Regions from separate parts of the Lysinibacillus sp. FSL M8-0216 genome, predicted to be linked through region 3. Evidence: riboswitches for the same ligand, from Rfam matches in the RefSeq annotation. Region 3 holds a riboswitch; each other region holds the start of a gene.

Region 1 (3,195 bases), 150 kb from region 3:
ATCCACACCAATCACTGATTTTGCCTGTTGTGCGCGCGCATATCGACAATGCCACCCGAAACCACATCCTAAATCAAGCACATGTTTATTTTTCAAATCAGGTAAAAGTGTTTTTAATACATGCCACTCTCCTGCGGCGTCCAGCCCTTGAACAGAACGTGGCATTTTTTCGTAAGCAGAAAAGAATTGCATATCATCATATTTATTTTGCTTCATCGTTTAAACATCTCCTATAATTAAGCTAGCCTCCTACATATCCTTGGTGATCTAGGAGGCTAGCTATCTTCTTCTAACCATGGTTTTCACCCCTATAATAGCTTTTCAAAACCATTCAAGAATACATAAAAAGTAAAGTACAAAAAGAGTAATCCTGAAATAAACGAAACTATTTGCATAAGCCTTTTCCCATTATTTTACCACCGATGCTACTTAAATATGAAAGGATTAGCCCCCAAAGGATTGAAACGGTGATAAATCCGAAGAAGAAGGGAGGTAAGCTTTTAGTTGCTGAATGTCCAATAGTTGTACCACCTACTATACTTCCACCAACCGTTGGGAATCAACGATTGCAGTCGTTGCTGAAACTACTAGCCAAACACCAGTAAAAAATAAGCCCATAATGATTTCTTTTCAATCGCTGCTCCATGACTCTAATTTTTTGCATGCAAACGTATCTCGGAAAGCTTGGAAGGTTAAAGGGCCAAGCATGATAGTACCGCCAATCCATAAAATGAATTGGAATATTGTACTAGATTGTACTAGAAAGGCTATTCCCAAAACCTATAGTACAGCGTACACCATGTCACCAACAGCACAACCTAAAGAAAAGATAAATGCAGGGTAAAAGCCTTTTGTCAGCCCTGTTCGAATTAAACTTAAATTTCCTGTTTCTAGTTCAAAAGCCAATTAAAAAAACAAAAATAAAAAGTTGTTGGGCTTTCATTTGTCATCTCACCCATCATAGAATTTTTTTATTCAAAAAAGGTTAGATAACTGTTAGTATTCGTTCAAGCAAATAGGGGGAATCGTTTTGTTAAAAACAGTACAAATTATTTTATCAATAATAGGCATCACGCTTTCCATTTACGGATTTATGACACATGATTATCGGCTAAACTTTTTAATGATCCTTTTTCTAGGTTTATTTATGTTAACATTAGGAATTAATGAATTTCGGAGAGAGAGAAAATTATATGGTTGGTTTTTAGTCGGGGTATTTATATTTTCGATCTATGTGTCCATTCAAAGCTTCGTATTCGTATAAAAAGTTGAATTTCGCACTTGATAATAGTCGTGGGATTTTTTTACAATTAAAAACATGTTGCAATTATGGATGTTTTATTTTAGTATTTTAATATTGTGTAAAAAATATAATATTTTTTCTTCTTATCAAGAGAGATGGAGGGACTGGCCCGATGAAATCTCGGCAGCGGAACTATTAAGTTACTGTGCCAAATCCAGCAAGCAATGTTCTTGATAGATAAGAGGAGCGTTTTAACTATAAGGGCTCTTCTTGTTATTTCAAGATGAGGCCTTTTTTATGGTGAAAAAATAAAAAATAGGGCTGATTTTTAATTTTTGGAGGTAGACAATGAAGAAAGAGAATCCATGGGCGCTAATCCCATTTGTTATTTTTATGATTTTATTTATTGGTTCAGGGATTATAATGGGTGATTTTTATGCCTTTCCTGTCATTGTAGCCATCAGCATTTCGGGTGCTGTAGCTCTAGCGATGAATCGAAAAGAATCGTTTTCCCGAAAGGTTGATATTTTTTGCCAAGGTGCCGGAAATTTAAATGTCATGCTGATGGTTATTATTTTTCTATTAGCAGGGGCATTTTCAGAGGTAGCGAAGGGAATGGGGGCTGTAGATTCCACTGTTAACTTTGCTTTATCGGTTATACCGCAAAACCTGGTTGTCGTAGGCTTATTCATCATTGCCTGTTTCATCTCTCTATCCATGGGCACATCAGTGGGGACGATTGTTGCGCTGGCGCCAATTGGAGTTGGAATAAGCGATCTTACGGAGCTACCTATTGCTTTAGTGATGGCAGCGGTTGTAGGCGGTTCGATGTTTGGTGATAATTTATCTTTTATTTCAGATACTACTATTACTGCAGTTCGTTCACAAGGCGCACAAATGAAGGACAAATTTAAGGTCAATTTTTGGATTGTATTGCCGGCAGCTATTATCACAAGTATTATTTTAGGGTTTATGACATCCGGGGGGACAGCCCAAGTAGAGCATCTAAGCTATAATTGGATAAAAATTATTCCCTATGTTTTAGTTATTATTTTAGCGTTATCTGGAATGAATGTTTTCCTCGTTCTTGCATTAGGGATTGTTCTCGCCGGTGCTGTTGGCTTAGCAGATGGCAGCTATCACATAATGAGCCTTATACAAAAGATTGGTGAAGGAATGGAAGGGATGTATGAAATCGCCTTTCTGGCTATATTAATAGCTGGAATGGTGGAAGTTATTAAATTTAATGGGGGAATTGACTTTTTACTCCGTCTTGTAACGCGCAGGATTAAATCGCAGAAGGGTGCTGAATTTGGTATAGCTGGTCTTGTGGGTCTAACTAATTTATCTACGGCCAATAATACAATTGCTATTCTAATTGCCGGGCCACTTGCCAAAAATATTGCTGACCAGTATGAGATTGAGCCGAGAAAGTCTGCAAGTATTTTAGATATTTTCTCTTGTACAGTCCAAGGTCTTCTCCCATACGGAGCCCAATTTCTTGTAGCCGCAAGCGTAGCCAAAATTTCGCCAGTGAGTATCTTGCCGTACTCTTTCTACCCAATTCTTATTGGTATTTGTGGTATGATAGCGATATTCATTGGGTACCCGAAAAAAAAGAAAGCCTAAACTTTTACTACTGAAAATTAAACATGAACGACGAAAGTAGCTCAATCTAAATAAAGATCAGCAAGCTGGTTATTTCAGACTGTAGACAAAAGCCATCGAGTAGTTTGATATGCTCCCTATTAGGTAGACAGATTAAAAAATAAAATCTGTTTATCTAAAGGGAGCATTTTTTTGTGGTGAAGTTAATATCCACTCCAGATTGGAACGAAGGGCGAGGGTGCAGTTCGACCCCGCCCATGGAAAGCTGGAAATCAATCAACGGCTTTACTTTATTTTAAAGTTAATAAATTTCAATAAGAATCAGACAATAAACACTAATGGTA
Region 2 (3,195 bases), 1.2 Mb from region 3:
CCTGGTAAAGTCATACCTCCAAATAGCTTAGCATTAGGTCGTCCAGCGAAAGTTGTCCGAGAATTAAACGCTGAGGATAAAGAGGATATGGAGCGTATCGTACGTGAATACGTAGAAAAAGGTCAGTATTATAAATCTCTACAAAAATAAAAGCTTATAAAGAATACATTCATTATAAAAAATCCCTCGCTTTCCATGACCATTGTTCAAGGAATAAAGGCGGGGCATTTTTGCAAAAAAACAAAAGGGGCAGAAAAGCCCCTTTTGTTCATCATACATTAGAATAATTTTCTAACGACTTCAGCACTTTAGCACAATAGTTTACAGACGTGCTTTTACACGTAATGCGTCAGCTTTATCAGTTTGTTCCCATGGTACATTTAAATCTGTACGACCGAAGTGACCATAGGCTGCAGTTTGTTTATAAATTGGACGACGAAGATCAAGCATTTTAATAATTCCTGCTGGGCGTAAATCAAATAGCTCACGAACCCATTCTACGATTTCGCTTTCCTTCACTTTTCCTGTACCAAATGTATCAACAGCAATGGAAACAGGCTGTGCCACGCCAATTGCATACGCCAACTGGACTTCAGCGCGTTCTGCTAAACCAGCTGCTACAATATTTTTAGCTACATAACGTGCCGCATAGGCAGCTGAACGGTCAACTTTTGTTGCATCCTTACCTGAGAATGCACCGCCACCGTGTCGTGCATAGCCACCGTATGTATCAACAATTATCTTACGGCCCGTTAAACCAGCATCTCCTTTTGGCCCACCAATGACGAAACGGCCAGTCGGATTGATAAAGTATTTTGTTTTTGTATCTAATAATTCGCTTGGCACAACAGGAGCAATCACAAGTTGTTTTAGATCAGCCTGAATTTGTTCAAGTGTTGCTTCTTCATCATGCTGTGTTGAAATAACAATTGTATCGACACGTACAGGTACGTTATTGTCATCGTATTCAATTGTTACTTGTGTTTTACCATCGGGGCGTAAATAAGCTAGCTCACCAGATTTACGAACTTCAGTTAAACGACGTGCTAACTTATGAGCTAAGCTAATTGGTAACGGCATTAGCTCAGGTGTTTCATTACATGCATAGCCAAACATTAAGCCTTGGTCCCCTGCACCAATTGCTTCAATATCTGCATCTGTCATAGAACCCTCACGAGCCTCTAAAGCTTGGTCAACACCTTGAGCAATATCTGGAGATTGCTCACCAATTGCTACAAGTACCGCTAAATTTTCAGCATCAAAGCCATATTTCCCACGTGTATATCCGATTTCTGCCACAGTATCACGTACAATACCTTTGATATCTACATAAGTAGAAGTAGTAATTTCTCCCGCTACTAATACTAATCCTGTTGTTACAGTTGTCTCACACGCTACACGTGCATTTGGATCTTCTGCTAAAATAGCATCTAATATGGCATCCGAAATCTGGTCACAAATTTTATCTGGATGCCCTTCTGTTACACTTTCTGATGTAAACAGTCGACGTTTTGTCATTTAGTTTTCCTCCTATTACTCTTACAAAAAGTATTTGAATACGGTACTCATTACCCATGTCAAGTCCGCTCCTAAGGATTGAACTCTCAAGCCGCTGTTGTTGTCATTTCACTTTACGTGAAAAAATAACTGCTACTTTTAACACGAGGATTTCGAAAGATCCGTCATTATAATAAGGAAAGAACTACATATACTTACCTTTACATTGATTTTTAACAATAAAAAAATCCTTTACTCACGTTACTATACATGAGGAAAGGAATAATGACTTCGTTACCTTTCACTCTTATCGTTCAAGGGATTTTCCCTTGCATCAGGTTGGCACCAACGCATGTCGTGAAATAATTCATGCAGGTTGCCGGGTTTCACAGGGCCTGACCCTCCACCAGCTCGGGATAAGAGTATCCGTTCAATTTTCATGTTACTGAAAAGGTAGAACGTTGTCAAATATTTTCTTATGTATTACTGTATAGTAAGGAAGGAACAAATAATCACCATAAAAATTTTCATTCTTGGGTGATGATGTAAACAGAAGAAAATTAATCCCTACAACATACCTAGCATCTTGTGGTAACATATGTGTGGCTCAAATTTTAGACAATTTACTGTAGCATTGAATGTTTTCTACTCGAAAAACATTATTTTTTGTCAGTTTATTGAAAAGTAATAAAAACTCTAAAATAATTTCTTAATTAGTATAGATTATTTAACCAATTGTGTTATACTATTTTTGAAATTAAGAAAAAATCCCTCTAAATCAAGGGAATACTATAAAAAAGGATGGTATTTAATCGATGAATTCAGTAGAAATTGCAAACGAACTGAAGGAATTATTAAGCGGCGGTAACATTAACGTTCAACTTTCAGTACCACAATTAGCAGAAAAAGCTACTTCTCGTGGTGAGGCAATGTTAACAGTAGATGGCGCAGTTCGTGCAGAAACTGGCAAATACACTGGTCGTTCACCTAAAGATAAATATACAGTAGAAGAAGAAAGCACAAAAGATCAAATTGACTGGGGTAAAGTCAATCAACCAATTTCCTCTGAAGTGTTCGATAACCTGTATGTAAAAGTAATAAAATATTTAAAAGAACAAGATGAATTATTTGTATTCAAAGGCTTTGCTGGTGCTGACAAAGATTCACAATTAAGCATCCAAGTTATTAATGAATACGCTTGGCACAACCTTTTCGCTCATCAATTATTTATCCGTCCAACTAAAGACGAATTAGCTTCGCATGTTGCAGACTTCACTGTCATCTCAGCTCCTAACTTTAAAGCAGATCCTGCGGTTGACGGTACTGCTTCTGAAACATTCATCATTGTATCACTTGAAAAGAAAATTATCTTAATTGGTGGTACTGAATATGCTGGTGAAATGAAAAAATCTATTTTCGGTATTATGAACTACTTATTACCACAACAAGGTATCCTTTCTATGCACTGTTCAGCAAACGTTGGTGAAGCTGGCGATGTAGCATTATTCTTCGGTCTATCTGGTACTGGTAAAACAACATTATCCGCTGATCCAGACCGTAAGCTTATCGGTGACGATGAACACGGCTGGTCTGATAATGGTGTATTCAATATTGAGGGTGGTTGCTATGCAAAAACGATCAACCTTTCTGCTGAGAAAGAACCAGAAATCTACAATGCAATCCGCTTCGGCTCTGTTT
Region 3 (3,195 bases):
TGGGAAGATATGTACGATGCCTTACGCGAGGATATCGAAGGGGTATCACAGCATGTGGAGGTGCATGGCATTACCTTATATGTCGGGGAGCATCTGGCATCTATCGATCAGCACAGAGCCACACACTATACGAGAAAGACTTCTACACCCCATTGGTTTATTTTATCGGTTGATGGACAAGAAATGATTTATGGTCACTCGCCGTCAAACCAGGAAACCGCTTTTATAACGAATGATCCTGTGCATATTTATTTATTAGAGGATTATGTTTGGCATGATGTTCTTATCAATCGACTAGTGAAGCGTGATGATAAAGAGCTTGAGGACTGGATTGCTAAAGAACGTAAAGCATTTTTCTTAGAGTAGCTATAAGGGAAGGGGAGCATCTTGAAAAAATGGATGTTGCCAGTATTGTTTTATGTATTATGGATTGGCGGATGTGATTCTGCACCGCTGCTAGTTCCACCTAAGATTCAGGAGCTAACCATCGTTCCTGACCATATCCAACAGCATATTATAGCTCAAGAAAGAATTCAGTTATTGTATGAAGATGACATGACGTACTATCTTGTCATGTTTTCGAAAGGAAATGTGCTAGCAAGTGTGGCAGCAAATGAAGATCGGTTAGTCATTCATTTCAAGGAAGGAAGCGAGCAAAAGAAAGAAGCTCAACCGTATGTCTATGCCATCAATAAAAACCCGGAGCTGACGATTATTGAGCTATATATTAACGGCAAAAGCATGGCGATAGATCGCATGACTATGATGTAATAAAAAAACCGAAATCCCTAAAAAAGAGATTTCGGTTTTTGTTGATATTAATAAAATACTTTATCTACATTGTATTTGGAGCGGAACGTATTAATCGCATATGTTTCATAAATTTCACGTTCCATAGGATCTTCTACTTCATAGACTTCAATTTTGAAGACCTCGTCACGATAGTTTTTCAACGGAGATACATTGTCTTCAAAATGTTTTTTAATGCGTTGACGAATTTTACGTGCTTTGCCGACAAATAATAGCTCATTCTTTTCATTATAGAATAAGAAAATGCCGCCTTTATCACGTGTGATTTTGTGGAAGTCGATGAAACCAAAGTATGGTGTAATTGGGACATCACCTGGTTTTACATCTTGTTCGCGTTGGCGAATGACTACATCTGGTTTTGGAAATTCAATATTAATCAAAGTATTCACGTTCCTCTCTATTACTAAAGATATATGGTAACATAATAGCGGCATGTTTACCATAAAATTTCATGTAGAATAACCATATACAGCAAGCTTAGTGTTTATCAAATGATTGGAGAACATGCATAGGAATAACAAAATATTCTATGAATTATTGATATTCTAACTAGTCCATGTTACAATTCAAGATAATTAAATAATCTTATCAAGAGAAGCAGAGGGATTTGGCCCGATGACGCTTCAGCAACCTCTAACAAATGTTAGAAAGGTGCTAATTCCAGCAAAGGTTTTTCCTTTGAGAGATAAGAGTGAACGTGAAAAAAATCCTTCTCATTCTATCTCATATGGAATGTGGAGGATTTTTTAATTTTTAGAAAAAGGAGCAAAAAAAGAGAGGGGAACGCAAGATGCCAATTAATATTCCGAAAAATTTACCTGCTGGAGAACATTTACGTGAGGAAAAAATCTTCGTAATGGAAGAGGACCGTGCGAGAACACAGCAAATACGTCCATTAAATATATTAATCTTAAATTTGATGCCTGAAAAAGAAAAAACTGAGCTACAATTACTACGATTACTAGGAAATACACCATTACAGGTGAATATTACTTTTTTAAACACAGCTACTCATGAATCTAAAAATGTCAGTAAGTCTCATTTACAATTATTCTACACAACGTTTAACCAAATTCGTCATCGACGCTATGATGGTATGATCATTACGGGTGCGCCAGTAGAAAAAATGCCATTTGAAGAGGTTAACTATTGGCAGGAAATTGCTGAAATTATGGATTGGTCAAAAAAGAATGTGACATCCGTGCTACATATATGTTGGGGGGCACAGGCTGCTTTATATCATCATTATGGGATTGGAAAGGTCGAGCTTTCTGCTAAATGCTCCGGAGTTTATTCTCATGTGATTACTGATTTAACAGTAGATTTAGTACGAGGCTTTAGTGATTTATTTACAGCCCCTCATTCTCGCTATACATCTGTCTCGATTGACGAGGTTCGCAATCATCCAGACTTACGCTTATTATCCTATTCAGAGGATGCAGGTGTATTTATCGTGCAATCCAAAGATAATAAAAACATTATGATTACTGGTCATTTAGAATATGATGCGACAACATTAGCCGATGAATACAGTCGCGATGTTGCCAAGGGCATCCATATAGACGTTCCAGTAAACTACTTCCCAAATGATGATCCAGCAAAGGCACCGATGAATACATGGCGTGCCCATACGCATTTATTGTTCTCCAACTGGTTGAACTACTACGTATACCAAGAGACACCATATGAATGGGATTTTGTGGACGAAATTGAATATCATATTTAAATAACACTAAAAAGTCTAATTTCTTCGCTAAGCAGCTTGAAGGAATTAGACTTTGTTATTCTAGATTTTTCTTGTCAGAACTCGTTTTATCTGGTGGCGCCTGGTCGTCCTGTTTGGATGTAGCGTTGCCCGCTTCAGAATTGTCTTGAGTAGAGACTGGATTATCTGTTTTTTTCTGATTGGAAACTGTATTATCTGGTGTCGCCTGATTGTCTTGCTTGGAAGCCATAGTCGCAGGTTTAGCCTGATTAACTTGAGTGGTACCTGTATTAGTATCGTTCGCCTGATTATCCTGATTGGAATCTGTATTAACAGGTTTTGTCTGATTATCCTGATTGGAATCCGTATTAACAGGTTTTGTCTGATTATCCTGATTGGAATCCGTATTAACAGGTTTTGTCTGATTCTCCTGATTGGAATCTGTATCATCAGGTTTTGTCTGATTCTCCTGATTGGAATCTGTATTAACAGGTTTTGTCTGATTATCCTGATTGGAATCTGTATTAACAGGTTTTGTCTGATTCTCCTGATTGGAATCCGTATTAACAGGTTTCGTCTGATTATCCTGATGGGAATCCTTATTATCAGGTATCGCCTGATTCTCCTGATTGGAATTCATATTATCAGGTTTCGTCTTATTCTCCTGATGGGAATCCTTA

The links. A riboswitch is a leader RNA that binds a small molecule or an ion and turns the genes downstream of it on or off. The one in region 3 is predicted to bind S-adenosylmethionine.
Region 1: it holds a riboswitch for S-adenosylmethionine, as region 3 does, so the genes downstream of both, MKX57_RS13560 (Na+/H+ antiporter NhaC family protein) here and metA (homoserine O-succinyltransferase) in region 3, are expected to answer to the same signal.
Region 2: it holds a riboswitch for S-adenosylmethionine, as region 3 does, so the genes downstream of both, metK (methionine adenosyltransferase) here and metA (homoserine O-succinyltransferase) in region 3, are expected to answer to the same signal.

The regions. Positions count from the first base shown of each region.
Region 1 is NZ_CP152007.1:2,756,468-2,759,662, reverse strand. It holds gene MKX57_RS13570 (class I SAM-dependent methyltransferase) at 1-216, opposite strand, end outside; gene MKX57_RS13565 (DUF3953 domain-containing protein) at 1,031-1,264, shown strand; SAM riboswitch class I at 1,384-1,487, shown strand; gene MKX57_RS13560 (Na+/H+ antiporter NhaC family protein) at 1,592-2,872, shown strand.
Region 2 is NZ_CP152007.1:3,762,968-3,766,162, forward strand. It holds gene MKX57_RS18545 (gamma carbonic anhydrase family protein) at 1-150, shown strand, start outside; gene metK (methionine adenosyltransferase) at 322-1,518, opposite strand; SAM riboswitch class I at 1,802-1,920, opposite strand; gene pckA (phosphoenolpyruvate carboxykinase (ATP)) at 2,313-3,195, shown strand, end outside.
Region 3 is NZ_CP152007.1:2,602,110-2,605,304, reverse strand. It holds gene MKX57_RS12715 (TrmB family transcriptional regulator) at 1-366, shown strand, start outside; gene MKX57_RS12710 (hypothetical protein) at 388-771, shown strand; gene MKX57_RS12705 (nucleotide excision repair endonuclease) at 819-1,190, opposite strand; SAM riboswitch class I at 1,393-1,502, shown strand; gene metA (homoserine O-succinyltransferase) at 1,601-2,536, shown strand; gene MKX57_RS12695 (endospore germination permease) at 2,592-3,195, opposite strand, start outside.